2 regions of the Lysinibacillus sp. FSL R5-0849 genome follow, and region 1 is predicted to be linked to the other one. Evidence: riboswitches for the same ligand, from Rfam matches in the RefSeq annotation. Region 1 holds a riboswitch; the other holds the start of a gene.

Region 1 (8,248 bases):
TACCTTGTTAGACAAAGAAGGTGCAGTCATTGTTTATCCTGATGGGCAATCAGGGCCATCCAACTTTAGGCCTTATGCTTGTACACAGAAGGTGAGGGGACAAGAGGCGACATCGGAAGAAGGTCATCAAAGAAAGAATAAAACGATAGCGTATTTAAAAGAAAACGGTATTCCATACACAGATTCACTCCCGCAACTTCCGCCAATTGGAGCTTGTCAGCTTAAAGCCAAAGAGGATATTGCTAGGAGAGCTGTAGCTTTACTAATTGTTATTCAATTTGCTTGTGATGTGGCACAAGGAGAAAATGTTGAAGAATCAAGAGATTTCTTCATCAATATGTTGCATAAATATGAAGTGGAGGCAAATCTAACGGACAATGAAAGGGCCTTTTTATATGACCAACAACCAAATGCACAAGAAGCCATTAATATTTCATGGCAATATGAAGCTTATTGGATACTGATTTGGGTACTGGGATTTGTTAAAGAGCTTGATTTTCCTGATGAAGTATGTGATTGTGAGTACGCTATTCAAGTTATTTCTAACTGCGAAACGTTTGAGCAATTTTATCTTCAAATTATGATGCGTAGTCAGAAAGAAATAATGGATGAAGCCGACAAGATATTCAGATTACACTGGGCGTGCGTAGATAGTCGTATACAAGAACGACCGGCTCCTGTTGGAATGAATGAAAGTATTGTTATGGAAAGACGTAGAGCCTTATTCTGGTTGATCGGTCATCAAAATGAAGAGTGGGAAACGATATCAATGGATACTTAGAAAGTAATAGCAAACTAGGATACTAGTTTGCTATATTTAAAGGTTATTTTACATAGGTTGGTTTATTCACCTTATCAATTAAAAGAATACCATCGTATTGATCGCGTGGAACAAGGCTTTCTTGTATTACTCCCCAGCTATAGGATAGGCGAGGTTCAAACATCCATGAGTTACCACGTTCATTTTGACGATTACGTAAATCAATGAATGTGTAAGGTTTGTTGGCTGAGGATACAATATCTTCGATAGATCCTTTTATTGGTGGTAAAACGGGCATCGTCTCGCCCATATTATTGGCAGTTTCTCCGCTAGTCATATATAGACCTAATACATAGCTATATTTTTTGTAGATGTCTGGTAAACGTTCACCCATTAATTTAACTGGATATGGGGAGCCCATTACATCTGATTGAGCCTTACGAATATGGTCATTATGCGCCCAAACAATAAACTTTTCTGTTGGATACACTTCTTCAGCTAGCCAAAGTAAGTTCTCCATCATCGCCTGATCACGCCACTCCATTGTTGTTAAAAACGATTCATATTTATTTTGCTCCATCTCGATATTGGATTGAATTGTTAGCTCTACATATTCGTCTGCCAAACGGATACGATCTGCTAAAGTGCGCTCCATCAGCTTTACTATTTGAAGTTCATTCGGATAAGCTTTTTGAAGCTCCTTTTCTTTCGTCTGAACTTGTGCTTTTACTTGTTTATAAACGTTAATAATAGCCGTTTTTTCTTTCTGGTAGCCTTTTACATCTTTGCTAGAGCTCCATTCTGCGAGTTGCTTTTCCGCGTCACTGAATTGCTGAGCCAATTGAGGATTTTGCAACCAATTCCCATTCGTAAATGCCCCTTGCTGTTGAATATCAAAGCCTGCTAGAACAAGAGGTTTTTCTGTAGCTTGAGTTGTTTTTGCGTATTCAAAAAGAGGCAATGTTTCTTTTGTCCACCATACTCCAAAAATAGCATCCTTCATCGTTTGTAGTGCAGCTTGTTTATCAATTTTTCCTTGGGCATTCATGACATCGCCCAGACCACTTTCGAAGGCTAAAACATTGTAACCCATTTCTTGATGTAAAAATTGTATTAAACGAGTTTTAGCGAGATTAAACTGTGCGACCCCATGAGAGCTTTCACCTAAAAAGACAATTCGTTTATCATGTAATAATGGCTTTAGCATTGCTAGGTCCTCAAATTTATTAGAAGGGATTTTCTGAGAACTAGCTGGTTCCGGCTGAATGGAAGTCAAGCTGTAAGCATGATCATTCACCCATTTTTTCCAATCCTCTAATGTTTCAGTAGTAGTCCTAGCCTGTTGAACCGCTCCGTATTTTTCCTGCTCTTTTATCGCAGGGTCAGCTGCTGAAGCACTAGTTATGCCACTGAATACGATTAAACTTGTCAGTGCTGTACTTAATAAAGCTTTCCGTTTTCTATAATGTTTCATTGAAAATCAGCCCTTTTCTTTATGTTGATCCTAAGTATAAGGGGCAAAGTTTAAAGCATAGGAGGAGTTTGTTTAAATTTTGTTTAAATTTGAATTGATTGTTAAAAAAGAAAGCATCTCCATTTAAATGGAGATGCCAATAGCTATTTATAATGATACGTACTAGCTCTAACGTGATTTCGTTGAATTTGGTTAAACCATGCCCGATCCTTTTCCTCTTGATTTAAGGTACCAATAATAGAGGAGGAGCAGCTCACGCAAATTTTCGCTTGAGTAATTTGTCCACATCTTTCACAAGGTGCGCCTAAATTTGGGAAAATCGAATTTTTTAACTTTCCGGCTTTAACCCATTTATACAGCAGCTCAGACGAGACACCTGTCAACGTCACAACCTCTTCATTTGTTAAATAACGATTATTTTTTCTTAATAAAAAATGATGCAGTTCTGAAAAAATATCCTCTTCTCTCACATCTATCTTTTTTTGAAATAGCAACATAACTAGTCCTCTCCTCGTCACATCAATTCATACTTTCTTTAACGGTTATAGGTTGTTCATCATATTTATAATTTTCCCAACGATTGCGTGCTAGCTTTCGATATTTTGGCGAGACATTCTTATCGGCAATTAATCTAGAAAATCCTTTTTTAGCTTCTGTCATATCACCAAGTCGGAGGCTTAGCTCGGCATGTAAAAATTGAATTCGCTCTCCACCTTCCTGGTTAGATGCAAATGATTTACTGTAAAAATCTCTAGCGGCAAAAAGGTAGCGTTTTTCAGATTCTTCGTCGTTTTTCAAACGATATAACCAGGCAATTTTTAATGCGAAATTTGCCATCAAAAGCGATTCTTCCATTGATGCGCGAGATACTAGATAGGCCAGCTTAAAGCTTATAATGGCATCATCGATTGTACGTTCCTGACAGATATTCATAGGTTTCTGTAGCTCTTTAATGTATAGTTCATCTATGAGCTGCATGAAAGGTCCGTATGTCCGCGTCATGGATTTATGGAAAGCAAAGCCACAATGTGGGCACACAGCAACTTCATACAGCAAAGGGTTTAGGCCATCATAGACGGGCATGAAATCTGTTTGTTCCTCGATAATTTTATATCGATTTGGGCGTACTTTATACGTTGTAAAATGCTTTTTGCAAAATTTACAATCTACGCTACTTTCATAGTAGTAGATGTTAAATGCCATAAGAATCAACTCCTTTGCATGCTCTAGAATTAGTATTTCTTTTGTTCTATTTAAACGCAATCGATAATCGTTCAATGTATTTAATTCATTATCTATCATTTTAACAATTCTGTGTTCTTTGGTATACTCCTTTAGAATTATTAAATTAAAAATAATTCTTACATTTTTAGTTAAATATCATTAGAAATAAGCTTGTAATAGTATTTATCGGTGTACTTAAAGTAAGTTATATAGTTCGAGCGAATTTTGTCGAATTATATACAATTTATTTCATAGACAATTTGAATTGTATAGTTCAAAAGTTATGTGCGAGAGGATGAAGTAAATGACATTTAAAATAGTGTTTTTTGATGTGGATGGTACTCTGGTCAATTATGAGGATGGCGCTGTGGAAGAAAGTACAAGGCAGGCCATTCACCTACTACAGGATAAAGGGATTCATCTAGTGGCTGCGACAGGAAGGCCATTGTCCATGTGTGAAGAGCTGAAAAGTTTGGGAATTGAAACCTTTATTACGGCAAATGGAGCATATGTGAAGCACAAGGATGTTGTCATACATAAAATTCCGATTGATAAGGGCATTGTTCAAAATGTTCAAGCTTTTGCACAGCAACAACAGCATTCCTTAACATTTTTTACAGAACAACTTACGATGAATGCTATTCAAAATCCGTTAGCCTTAAGCGCGATGCAAGAGACATTGTCTTTACGTGATTTTCCCGTTAGAAATGACAGCATTATAGAAGAAGAGGTTTTTCTTATGTGTCTTTATGCAGATGAGCAGGCTGAAAAAAGATTAGCTTGTCAATTTTCGAATATATTACGGCAACGATGGCATCCTTATATTGTGAATGTCTTACAGCAGGATGTGTCCAAGTCGATAGCTGTGAAGGCTGTACTGGATTATTTTGAGATTAATTCTAAGGATGCAATAGCTTTTGGAGATGGAGAGAATGATATAGATATGCTAGAGCAGGTTGGCCTCGGGGTTGCCATGGGAAATGGGAGCCAAGCTCTAAAAAATGCTGCAGATTTTGTTACAAAGAAATCCATTGAAGGTGGCATAGATTTTGCTTTACGTCAGCTTCACATTATTTAACGACATATTTGCTTGAGCAATTTTTTAGGGATACGGTTATGACTGTATAGAAAAGGTGTTAGGTGGTCGGAAAATGGCGCAGCATGTGCAATCTCTAATTGAACATTACGGGTATTTTGGCATCATTGTAATCCTAATTGGAGGCATTGTTGGGTTGCCACTTCCTGATGAAGTATTTTTAACTTATGTAGGCTATAGTGTTTATCGAGAAAGTCTTGAACATATCCCAGCGTTAGTAAGCGCCCTGATTGGCGCCATGGGAGGTATTACTTTAAGCTACTATATCGGCCACCGATTTGGCTTACCGCTCTTGCAGAAATATGGGCCAAAATTTCATATAACTGAGCAAAAAATTGATTTTACTAAAAAAATGTTTACGAAAGTAGGTCCTTTTTTATTAATAGTGGGCTATTTTATTCCAGGTGTACGCCATCTGACAGCTTATATTGCGGCTATTAATAATTATCCCTATAAGAAATTCGCATTCTTTGCTTATACAGGAGCATTTATTTGGACGTTCACATTTATAACATTAGGAAAAGTATTAGGGGAGAAGTGGCGATTCGTCGGTTACTATTTGTCCCATTACAGTATTTATGTCATCTTACTGTTTGTCCTTGTCATGTTAATCGTTTATTATTTATTGAAAAAAAGAAACGTACAAAAGTAAAAGTCGGTATGATTCGTACCGACTTTTTATTATGGCAAAATGGCAAATGATCGAACAGGGAATCCAGATGCTTTTTCAGGCTTAGGTACAATATTAAAAATAATAGCCCCTTTTGGAGGAAGCTTGTCCAAATTAGTCATAAGCTCAATTTGATAGGTGTCTTGATCAAGGACAAAATATTCTCCATCCAATTTGCCGCTTTGACGAAAATCAGTAGCAGAATCGGTATCAAAAGTTTCATGACCGATTGCACTTACTTTACGTTCCTTGAATAAAAATTGTAATGCCTCCAAGCCCCAGCCTGGAAGATGATTATGGCCATCCACATCTTTATTATTGAATGCTTCTTTATCGGGCCAACGCTTACTCCAATCTGTTCGCAGTGCCACAAAAGTACCTTCTTCTATTTGTCCATGTTGTGCCTCGAATTCTAGAATATCTTGGACACTGAGCGTAAAGTCATGATTACTAGTAGCCTCTTGTGATTTATCAATAACGATAAGCGGGAGAACGAGCTCCTTTAGCTCTAGTTCATCTAGAAAACGAGTATCTCTTACAAAGTGAATAGGTGGGTCAATATGTGTTCCATATTGTCCGGGAAAAGTAAACTGCTGTGCGAAAAAACCGTCATCATGCGAGAATAATGTTTCAAATTTAGCATCTTCAAACATAAAAAAATGAGGTGAATGTGGGCCGAAGGTATGTGTCAAATCGACCCATTGTTTTGATTTTAGTAAGTGCAATGCTTCTAAAAGTTCGTTAGACATTTAATTTCCTGCTTTCTAAAAGTAATGGTAAATAAAAAAGAGTCCTCTATAGAAGAGGACTCCCTGAATCATACGTGGGTAGTTCGTCTTCTCATCTTTCAGGCTTAGATTTTGCCAAAAGGAATTAGCACCATACTGATTGAGCTGGTTGCTGAGACTTCATCGGGCCGATCCCTCCGTCTCTCTTGATAAGAAATAGAATATAAGAATTTTCAGAAATAATAGTACAAATACTTTAGCATATATTTTTATAGTTTACAACTTTTATAGGATTACAGGGTTAAGATTTTTATTTACCAATTCAAAATTAACGTTACTCTACAGCAACCACTATCCATAAGCTGTATTCTAAAATTATCTGGTGTATAGTTGGTTTCGAATTTTGTAGTGATGCCTGTGGATGTAATCAATTTTTCGACATCTGTTTTATTTGAAAGTTGTGCAGCATTTTTTAAATCATGGGCAAATTGTTGAGAGCTATCAATTTTATCCGTAAGTAATTGTGCTTGCTGCATAATCGCCTTTATCCGCGTAGCTGAAGATATTAATTTTTGTGTATCAACAGGGGGAAAGGCACTATTACTGGTCGGCATTGCTAAATGTTGAGAAAAGGGTCTAGCTGCAAGGTGATGGGCTGTCGATGGTATTGGGTAATGGTAGGGGTGAACAAAATACGGATAAGGATTATAATACAATTCAATTCCTCCTATCCAAAAGCTGATATCTTATCTTATGTATCATGATCTTTTTAGGTGTTTGGATAAAGATAGTCCTGTACAGGAGTGTAAAACATAATATGCTACATAAACAAAAAAGGAAGCCATGGCAGCTTCCTTTACGTTCTTTAGCCAAGAACATTTAATACATCATCTATTTTTTTGCTATGTGATAGGATTCCATAATTCATCCACGTTAAAAAATCCACCTCATAAACACAGCTGCTCTTAACTGCTCTTAGGTTTTTCCACATAGAAGATTTTAAAATAGTACGCTCTTCATGCTCATAAATGGAGTGTTGCTTGTCGAAGGTGATAAACAAATGATCAGCGTCTAGCTGTAGCAGTTGATCTGATGTCAGATGAGCTTTACGCTGGTTAAGCGGTATTTTCCATACTAATGGATGAGGCGTTAAGCCCAAGTCACGATATAGGATTGGCCCTGTATAGCCGCATTCAGGGCCAGCATACAGTGTAATGCCAATGGACGAAATGCGAAGAAATGCAACACTTTGCCCATAAACGGATTTACCGAGAATTCGTCGAGCCTTCTGTACCTTATCCTCATATTCCATGATAATGTCTTGCATCATAGAGGTTTTCCCTGTTAAATCAGCAATTTTAAAGAGAGTCGATTGCCAGTCCTCCCCAGGGTGGTTGAGGTGACAGATTGGGGCCAGCTTATTTAAATGAAGACAAGTTTCCCAACGCTCTATACCAGCATCTAACATAATTAAAGTTGGTTTATAGTGAAAGAGACGATCCACTTCTCCAAACTGTACATCGATATCGGGAACATCCTGCAAACCTAAATAGTCTTGTTTTCCCCATTTGGAATGACTGAATTGAGCAATGGGTGTAATCCCTAAAGCTACAAAGAAGTCCTCTAAGAACGGTGCAAATACACGTACATTATTGCTCTGACTTCGTCGATATTGCCCTGGGGAAATACCTACATGCTCTTTAAAACGACGATTAAAATAATATTCGTTATTAAAGCCAATGGACTGACTAATTTCAAAGACACGATCATTAGTTGTCATTAATAACTGTTTGGCCTTTTCAATACGTATACTATTTAAATAATGAAGAGGAATCTGCCCCGTAATATCTTTAAAAATACGAGAGTAACTCCATCTTGGAACTTCTGCTAGTTCTGCTAACTGTTCAACAGTCCAATCCCTTCCAAAGTATTTGTGCAAATATTGAATAGATTGCTCTACAGATTGACGATCATTTTGTAGTATAGGCTTCGGTTGGTTTTGTTCAAAAATAAATAGCATCAATTCTTGAAAACGAACATGCTGCTCAAAAATAGTGTGTTCATCCTTTGCTTGACGACACCGATAAATAGCTTCTAATAGTTTATTGCATTGAGAGAAAGGAAGGAGACGTAGTTCTCTAACACTTGTAAAGAGACTAGTAGGAGCATGGGATTCACTAAGATAGATCGTGTTAAATGTCAATTGGTACAGGCAGAGAGGCTCATCGGCAGTGTGAATTTCGACATGGCTATTAGGTGGAATAATCACACATTTTTCTTTCATAAGGTGGATAGT
Region 2 (8,248 bases), 730 kb from region 1:
TTTCATATCGTTGAAGTAATAGACAAACTGTAAATTTCTATACAATTGTTTTAAACATAATGTAAAATAGACTAAATATTCTTAAAATATTACTTTATTCAGTTTTCTAGCTATTTAATAACACTAAACAGCAATAATAGATACAACAGTCATAGAAGATGTTTCAAAAGGAGGAGCTATATTGAGCCAATTCCAACTTAAAGTACTTCATGTGTTAGAAAATAAATACTTTCAGAATGCAGAGGTAGTTGCAGGTCATGAGGGGTTATTAAGAATCGTAAAGTGGGCACATGTTCTTGAAATAGTCCATGTAGATAATTTTTTAGTTGGAGAAGAGCTGGTGTTAACGACGGGGATCAGTCTTCAACATGGCATTGAAGATTTTATGACGTTTATTGAATCCTTAATTGAAAAAAATTGTGCTGCCCTTTGTATTGAGTATGGCTCTTCTATTCAAGCAGTTCCAGAAGCAATACTTGCTATTGCAAATCGTCATCAGTTCCCGATTATTGTTTTTCATGAAGCGGTTCCTTTTGTTCGCATTACACAGGATTTACACAGTCAAATTATTAATCAGCAATATTTAATGGTTTCGACACTAGAATCCTACTCACAAACTTTAAATAAAAATACGGTCTTAGGACAAAACACGGATGATATTTTACAAAATATGTATAACGAATTGAAAACACAAATTATGTTTTCCATTAAGGGACGGGAACCTATCTTTTTTCCCAACATGACAAAAAGTAACCGTCAGCAATTATTAGCTTTGAATAAATATGCTCAGCAATTTAAACATGAGCCCATCTTTATTTTTGATCAACATTATGCAGATTTAACGATTTTTCGTGAAGATGGCCTATTCTCAGAGTTTGAATTGTTAATTTTAGACCGTACAGCAACAGCATTAGCGCAATTATTAATGCGAGAGTTCTATATTGAGGAGAAAAAGAATATTGAGGACGCTTCGATTTTAGCTGATTGGATCGACCAAAAACTGAACAAGGAGGAAATCTATAAATTTATCGTTTCTCACTATACTAACTATTCACAATCTAGTGGGGCTGTCTTTGTTTTGGCCACTCCCAATACAGTAATGAAAGCGCAGGAGGATATTGTCTATAGTAAACTTTATTATCGTAATCTCTTTGAACAGCATGGCTTTATCCCATTTTTATTCGAAAGAAAAAGCTATGTCATTTTTATTTTACTTCATACAAAAGATTGTCGAGCGATTCGAGAAATACTAAATAGCATCTTTACCTCACTGCCCAAAACTGATTTTTATAAAAAACAGCAAACTCAAGGGTTTCAAATAGCAGTTGGTAAAGTTGTAGCTGATGTACAAGAAATCTCCAAAAGCTATCAAACTGCATTAGAAACATTATATATTTGCCGCAAAGTGCAAACTTCCTCGTTCTTTTATGATGATTTGCATTTGTATCATTTAATCTATAAATTACAAATGCAGGTGAATTTAAAGGAAGTTATAAACGACTATTTACAGCCAGTTATTGAGTACGATGAAAAATATAACAGCAAGCTTCTTGAAACCTTACAAGTCTATTTACAATCAAATGGCTCCAAGCAGCAAACGGCTAATCAATTGTTTATCGTTCGTCAAACACTGTATCACCGCTTAAAAAAGCTTGAAAATTTACTCGGGGAAAATTTCATGAAGGGTCATAATCGCATTACACTGGAATTTATGCTCCTTGCAAATTCCTTAATTGATGACAAGAGTTAAAAAATAGGCACGTTCAAGAGCTCTCCCCCTTCAACGTGCCATCTCATTATCCTTTCACCACAACATCTTGATAAAGTCCTGGTCGACGATCATCGTATACAGGAATTCTTCCACGTACTTCATCAACAATGGAGAAATCCACATCAATTACTGCTATTTCCTCTTCTTCAGCACCAACCCAAAGCACTTCACCCCATGGCTGAATAATCATCGATTGCCCATTAAAGTTTTCTACTTTTCTCGAAATACGGTTAACTGCTATAACAAAGCATTGGTTTTCAATCGCTCGTGCTTGCAGCAATGTTTTCCAATGATCAATTCTAGGCGTCGGCCATTGAGCTGGTACAAACAGCACCTTCGCTCCTCGGAGGGCATGCGCACGTAACCATTCAGGGAAACGAATATCATAGCAAATGACACCAGCCGCCTCAATAGGTCCTAGCGCGAATCGATTCATATCATCTCCAGCTTCTAAGTAAAGATGCTCGTCCATTAAACGGAAAAGATGGGCTTTGTTATATTCCCCAACAAGTAATCCATTGTTATCAAATGTATACATCGTATTGTAAAACTTGTCGTCCTTTTTTATTGAAACGGAGCCACCGACAATATGTACACTAAGTTCCTTCGCTAAGTTAGCTAAAAATGCCTTTGTACGCTCACCGTTAACATCCGCCAATTCTGGTAGCTTCTCTAGTGCGTAGCCCGTATTCCACATTTCTGGAAGCACAATAATTTCTGCCCCTAGTTTTGCGGCTTCACGAATCTTGTCCTCTGCCCGTATAAAATTTTCTTCTACTTTGCCGAAGCCAACGTTTAACTGAATACAACCGATTTTCATATTCATTCCTCCTCTAGACAATTAACAAAAAAAGTACTACTATTTGCTTCATATTCTTCAATAATAATTATTATATTCTGAAAAAGGTGATCATGCATGGAATTCTCTAAAAAACTACAGCAATTACCCACTCAATTTTTTGCAGCGCTTGTCCAAAAAGTAAACAATGCCCTGGAAGAAGGTCGTGATGTGATTAATCTCGGGCAAGGAAATCCCGACCAACCTACGCCTACTCATATCATTCAAGCATTGCAGGAAGCAGCTGAAAATCCTCAAAACCACAAATATTCACCTTTTCGTGGTATCGCCGAATTACGTCAAGCGGCTGCCGACTTTTATAAACGGGAATATGATGTGGAGATTGATCCTGATACTGAAGTAGCGATTCTTGGTGGCACAAAAATTGGTCTTGTTGAGCTACCTTTGGCTGTGTTAAATCCAGGCGATACTATGCTATTACCAGACCCGGGCTATCCAGACTACTTATCTGGTGTTGTATTAGGTGATGTTAATTTTGAAGTGATGCCACTTTTTGCTGAAAATAATTTCTTACCTGATTATGATGCCCTATCTAAAGAAGTTAAGGAGAAAGCAAAGTTACTTTACTTAAATTACCCAAATAATCCTACGGGTGGTACAGCTACACTTGAATTTTTTGAAGAAACCATTCGTTTTGCTAAAGAGCATAATATCATCGTATCACATGATTTTGCTTATGGTGCAATTGGATTTGATGGCAATAAACCTATTAGTTTCTTACAGTCCAATGGTGCAAAAGAAGTTGGAATCGAAATGTACACATTATCAAAGACTTATAATATGGCAGGTTGGCGCATAGGCTTTGCTGTTGGTAATGCTGATTTGATTGCCGCGATTAATCTTATTCAAGATCATTTGTTTTGTAGTCAATTTCCTGCTATTCAACAAGCAGCAGCTGTTGCCCTTACATCTTCACAGGAATGTGCAGATGAGCTAAGAGCTACCTATGAGCGTCGTCGAAATGTTCTAATCGAAGAAGCTCATAGAATCGGATGGCAAGTAACGGCACCAAAGGGCACCTTCTTTGCCTGGCTCTCTGTCCCATTAGGTTTTACTAGTGAACAATTTGCCGATATTTTGCTCGACAAAGCTGATATTGCGGTAGCCGCAGGAAATGGCTTTGGTCAATATGGGGAAGGCTATGTGCGCATTGGCTTGCTTGTAAGCGAGGAACGGTTACGAGAAGCCATGCATAGAATTGAGCAATTAAAATTATTTTAAACATGGAACAAAATGGAGTCCTGTAGCTTTACTAGCTACAGGACTTACTATTTTTCAATTTTCCTTGGAAGATCTAACCCATGTTCTAATGGATAAAATTGTACGTGACCTGTTTCATCATCCAACTGACGTATATGCTGAATGCCTTGAACTTCTGCCAGCACTACATCTGCTGTTATGACGATATTTCCGCCCTTTATAAAATGACCGCCTGAAACCACTCCCCATTGATCGCTCATGGAACCATGGAAATGCGTTTCATATTGTGCATCACGCTTACAAACAACTCCTGAACCTTGGATAAACTCGAGTGGCCCCTCTTTCTCAACCACATCACTAAATCGAACTTTAATGTGGGAAGTTTCATCAGGTACTAAATAAACAAAGCTACTTTTTTGAAAACTACCAATACAACTAATAATGGTTGCTGATTCAATTTTATTCTCTTCACAAAGTGCCTCAATTCCTTCAATGATGTCTGTTCCCATGAGAAGACGTGCACTAATCACCTTACCAAATGAACCTATGCCATAATTAACTCTTACGGACAATCTTCTCCCTCCTTCACGACAAAATATTATAACAATATAAAAAATTTCAAAAATATTTATTGACTTACTATACCCTATAAATTATATTAGTTCTATCGGAAATACAAAAATATAATATGAATCTCTTATCAAGAGTAGCTGAGGGACTGGCCCTATGAAGCTCGGCAACCTCCTTTTATAAAGGAAGGTGCTAAATCCTGCAAACGAAATTCGTTTGATAGATAAGAGAGGACTTTTTTCATGAGCCTCTCTTAATTTGTAAGAGAGTTTTTTTTATTTTCAAAAACCGATAAAACAATTTTTGGAGGTAGTTTTCATGAAGAAGAAAAATAAATTTTTAGTAGGTTTAGCAAGTCTTACATTAGTAGCAGCACTAGCGGGCTGTGGCTCTAAAGATGATAGCAAAGGAAAAGGCGAAGCTATCGATGAAAATAAAATTGTTGTGGGTGTCACTTCAGGACCTCATGAGCAAATTGCAGAGGTAGCTGCTAAAGTTGCAAAGGAAAAAGGTCTAGAAGTAGAACTAAAATCATTTTCTGATTATGTTTTACCAAATACATCCTTAGCAGAAGGAGATCTTGATGCAAACAGCTATCAGCATAAGCCTTTCCTGGATACATTTAATAAAGATCACGATACAGATTTAGTACCGGTTGGCAAAACAATTTTAAATCCAATGGGTATTTACTCTGAAAAATATAAATCATTGGATGATGTTCCTGAAGGCGCAACATTTGGCTTACCGAATGACCCAACAAATGGAGCGCGTGCTCTCTTTGTTTTACAAGAGGCAGGCTATATTAAATTAAAAGATGGAGCGGACTTAACAGCATCTGTTCGTGACGTGGAAGAAAACAAAAAGAATTTAAAATTCATAGAATTAGAAGCTGCACAAATTCCTAAGCAGCTTAGTGAAGTAGATGTAGCTGCTATTAATACTAACTTTGCGCTGGAAGCTGGCATTAATCCGCAAGAGGACTCTATTCTTTTAGAATCTACTGACTCTCCATATGTGAACTACATTGTCGTTCGTGCAGAAAATGAAAACGACCCAACGATTAAAAAGTTCATTGAGGCCTATCAATCTGATGAAGTGCGCCAATTCATTGAAGAGGAATTCAAAGGTTCTGTAATCCCTAGCTGGTAATACGTGCGATAAGCTAAAGAATCTGCCAAATTTCCACTATGGAAACCGCGCAGATTCTTGCTTTTTAGAAGTTAAGAAAGGAGCAATCAATCTGATGATTCAATTACAAAATATTTCAAAAGAATATAAGACAAAAAAAGGCAGTATTAAGGCTGTGGATGGAATCAATCTTCATGTAAAAAAAGGGCAAATTCATGGTGTAATTGGGTATAGTGGTGCCGGTAAAAGTACGCTGATTCGTTGTGTTAATTTACTAGAGCGTCCTTCAGCAGGCAAAGTCTTGATTGACAATGTGGATATTACTACCCTTTCACTTCATGACTTACGTCAAACACGACAAAAGATTGGTATGATTTTTCAACATTTTAATCTCTTAAAGACAGCAACTGTTTATAACAATATTGCAGTTCCCTTAAAGCTACTTGGTTATAACGAAACAGAAGTCAAAAATCGTGTGGCTAAATATGCCGAAATTGTAGGTTTAACAGAAAAGCTAGATAGCTACCCTAATCAGCTTTCAGGTGGACAAAAGCAACGTGTCGCAATTGCACGCGCTCTAGCGCAAGAGCCAGAAATTTTACTTAGTGATGAAGCAACAAGTGCGCTTGATCCTGAGACTACAGAGGCTATTCTTGAACTATTGTTAAAAATTAATCGTGAATTAGGAATTACAATCCTACTGATTACACATGAAATGAATGTCATTCAGAAAATTTGTGATGAGGTATCTGTTCTAGAGGCAGGGAAAGTAGTTGAATTTGGTACGGCTATTGAGCTCTTTGCAAAACCACAACACCCTACTACAAGAAAGTTCTTAAGTACTATTTCACAACGTAACTTAACTCCTTCTCTTATTGAGCAGTTAAATGTTTCAGGTAGCGTCATTCGTTTAACATTTCTTGGAGAAAGTACTGGTAAGCCATTATTAGCTGAAGTGAGCAAAGTATATGATGTACAACCAAACATTTTAACAGCCAATATTATTGAATTAAAAAACGGCATTGTTGGTAATATTGTGGTGCATTTAAACGGAGAGCCCAACATTGTTCAAAAGGCGCTAACCTATTTTGCAGAGAATGGCGTTACTGTGGAAGAGTTAGGAGGAGAGATCCATGAATAATTTCTTTAATGATTGGTCAGAGGTTATTGGCAAAGCAATTATCGAAACATTTCAAATGGTCGGAATTTCATTATTCTTTTCGATTTTAATTGGAATACCTTTAGGCCTTTTAATTGTTTTAACACGACCTGGTCAATCCTTTGAAAATAAATTTTTCTATCAATTTTTTAATCTAGTCATCAATATTATCCGTTCAGTGCCATTCATCATCTTACTATTCTTCATTTTACCTTTTACAAAGGTTATCGTCGGTACAACGATTGGCGTTAAAGGCGTTATTGTTCCGCTTGTAGTTTATACGGCTCCTTATATTGCACGACTGATGGAGTCAGCGCTTTTAGAAGTTGATTCGGGCGTTGTCGAAGCCTACACAGCTATGGGTATTAAACGTCGCCATATCATTTGGCATGTATTATTACGCGAAGCACGCCCATCCATTATTTTAGGCTTAACAATCGCTACAATTGGATTGATTGGCGCAACAGCAATGGCGGGAATGGTTGGTGCTGGTGGATTAGGTGACCTAGCTTACCGTTATGGTCATTTACGCTATGAGGTAGATGTCATGTATGCAACGGTGTTTATTTTAATCATCCTTGTACAAAGCATACAATCCATAGGTAACCGCATTTCAGCCAAATTGAAGAAAGACTAGGAGGAGGATATCCATGTCAACTGAGATTTATGTAGAAAAAAACGGCTATATCGCAACGCTAGTGTTAAACCGTCCTGACAAACGAAATTCTTTATCGAGGGCAATGTTCCAAGCGATCATAGACGAGCTAGAACAGTTACGTACAGATATGTCTATCAAGCTATTAATTGTGCGCGGTGTCAATGAAGTCGCCTTTTCCTCAGGTGCTGATATTAGTGAGTTTTTAGATATTCGTTATGCTGCGGATAATGCTAAAGCCTATAATGATCTAGCTTTAAAGGCTATTGATGCCCTCTATAAATTCCCACATCCTACGATTGCCATGATTCAGGGCTTAGCGATTGGCGGCGGCTTAGAGTTAGCCAATGCTTGTGACTTTAGATTGGCGACACCAAAGAGTAAGCTTGGCATTACCGCTGCCAACATTGGGATTGTCTATAATCTTGAAAGCACTAAACGTCTTATTAATATTGTTGGTGTCGCGAAGGCTAAAGAGATTTTATACACAGCAAACATTTTTACAGCAGAGGAAGGCAAAAGCATTGGTTTGATTACTGCCCTTCATGAGCCGCAGGAAATTGAAAATGCCACTATGCAATTTGCTGAGCATCTTTTAAGTAAATCATCTATTGCCAATGCAGGTAGTAAAAAAATAATTCAAGCTATAATGGATGGAGAAAATGCAGAGAGTGATGAGCTGGCTCAATTGATTCTCGATTCATTTAGTTCTGATGATTATAACGAAGGTATTCAAGCTTTTTTAAATAAAAGAAAGCCTATTTTCAATAAATAAGTGAGGTAGTAACGATGACAAATACAACTGATGGTGACCTACTCTTAAAAAATATCACTGCCCAAGCCCCCTTCCCCATTTGCTTTGCTGATTTAGAAAAAGCAGTAGCGGAAAAAATTCCAGCTGGGCCA

Evidence for each region. A riboswitch is a leader RNA that binds a small molecule or an ion and turns the genes downstream of it on or off. The one in region 1 is predicted to bind S-adenosylmethionine.
Region 2: it holds a riboswitch for S-adenosylmethionine, as region 1 does, so the genes downstream of both, MKY80_RS02195 (MetQ/NlpA family ABC transporter substrate-binding protein) here and MKY80_RS21790 (cyclase family protein) in region 1, are expected to answer to the same signal.

What each region holds. Positions count from the first base shown of each region.
Region 1 covers NZ_CP152004.1:4,395,037-4,403,284, reverse strand. The annotation lists gene MKY80_RS21820 (DUF4272 domain-containing protein) at 1-781, shown strand, start outside; gene MKY80_RS21815 (erythromycin esterase family protein) at 825-2,234, opposite strand; gene MKY80_RS21810 (hypothetical protein) at 2,378-2,731, opposite strand; gene MKY80_RS21805 (DUF2225 domain-containing protein) at 2,754-3,437, opposite strand; gene MKY80_RS21800 (Cof-type HAD-IIB family hydrolase) at 3,763-4,536, shown strand; gene MKY80_RS21795 (DedA family protein) at 4,610-5,206, shown strand; gene MKY80_RS21790 (cyclase family protein) at 5,236-5,973, opposite strand; SAM riboswitch class I at 6,062-6,168, opposite strand; gene MKY80_RS21785 (hypothetical protein) at 6,267-6,668, opposite strand; gene MKY80_RS21780 (helix-turn-helix domain-containing protein) at 6,818-8,248, opposite strand, start outside.
Region 2 covers NZ_CP152004.1:453,854-462,101, reverse strand. The annotation lists gene MKY80_RS02215 (PucR family transcriptional regulator ligand-binding domain-containing protein) at 182-1,750, shown strand; gene MKY80_RS02210 (carbon-nitrogen family hydrolase) at 1,797-2,591, opposite strand; gene MKY80_RS02205 (pyridoxal phosphate-dependent aminotransferase) at 2,688-3,851, shown strand; gene MKY80_RS02200 (PPC domain-containing DNA-binding protein) at 3,899-4,402, opposite strand; SAM riboswitch class I at 4,525-4,630, shown strand; gene MKY80_RS02195 (MetQ/NlpA family ABC transporter substrate-binding protein) at 4,719-5,549, shown strand; gene MKY80_RS02190 (ATP-binding cassette domain-containing protein) at 5,644-6,669, shown strand; gene MKY80_RS02185 (methionine ABC transporter permease) at 6,662-7,324, shown strand; gene MKY80_RS02180 (enoyl-CoA hydratase-related protein) at 7,338-8,117, shown strand; gene MKY80_RS02175 (alpha-hydroxy acid oxidase) at 8,132-8,248, shown strand, end outside.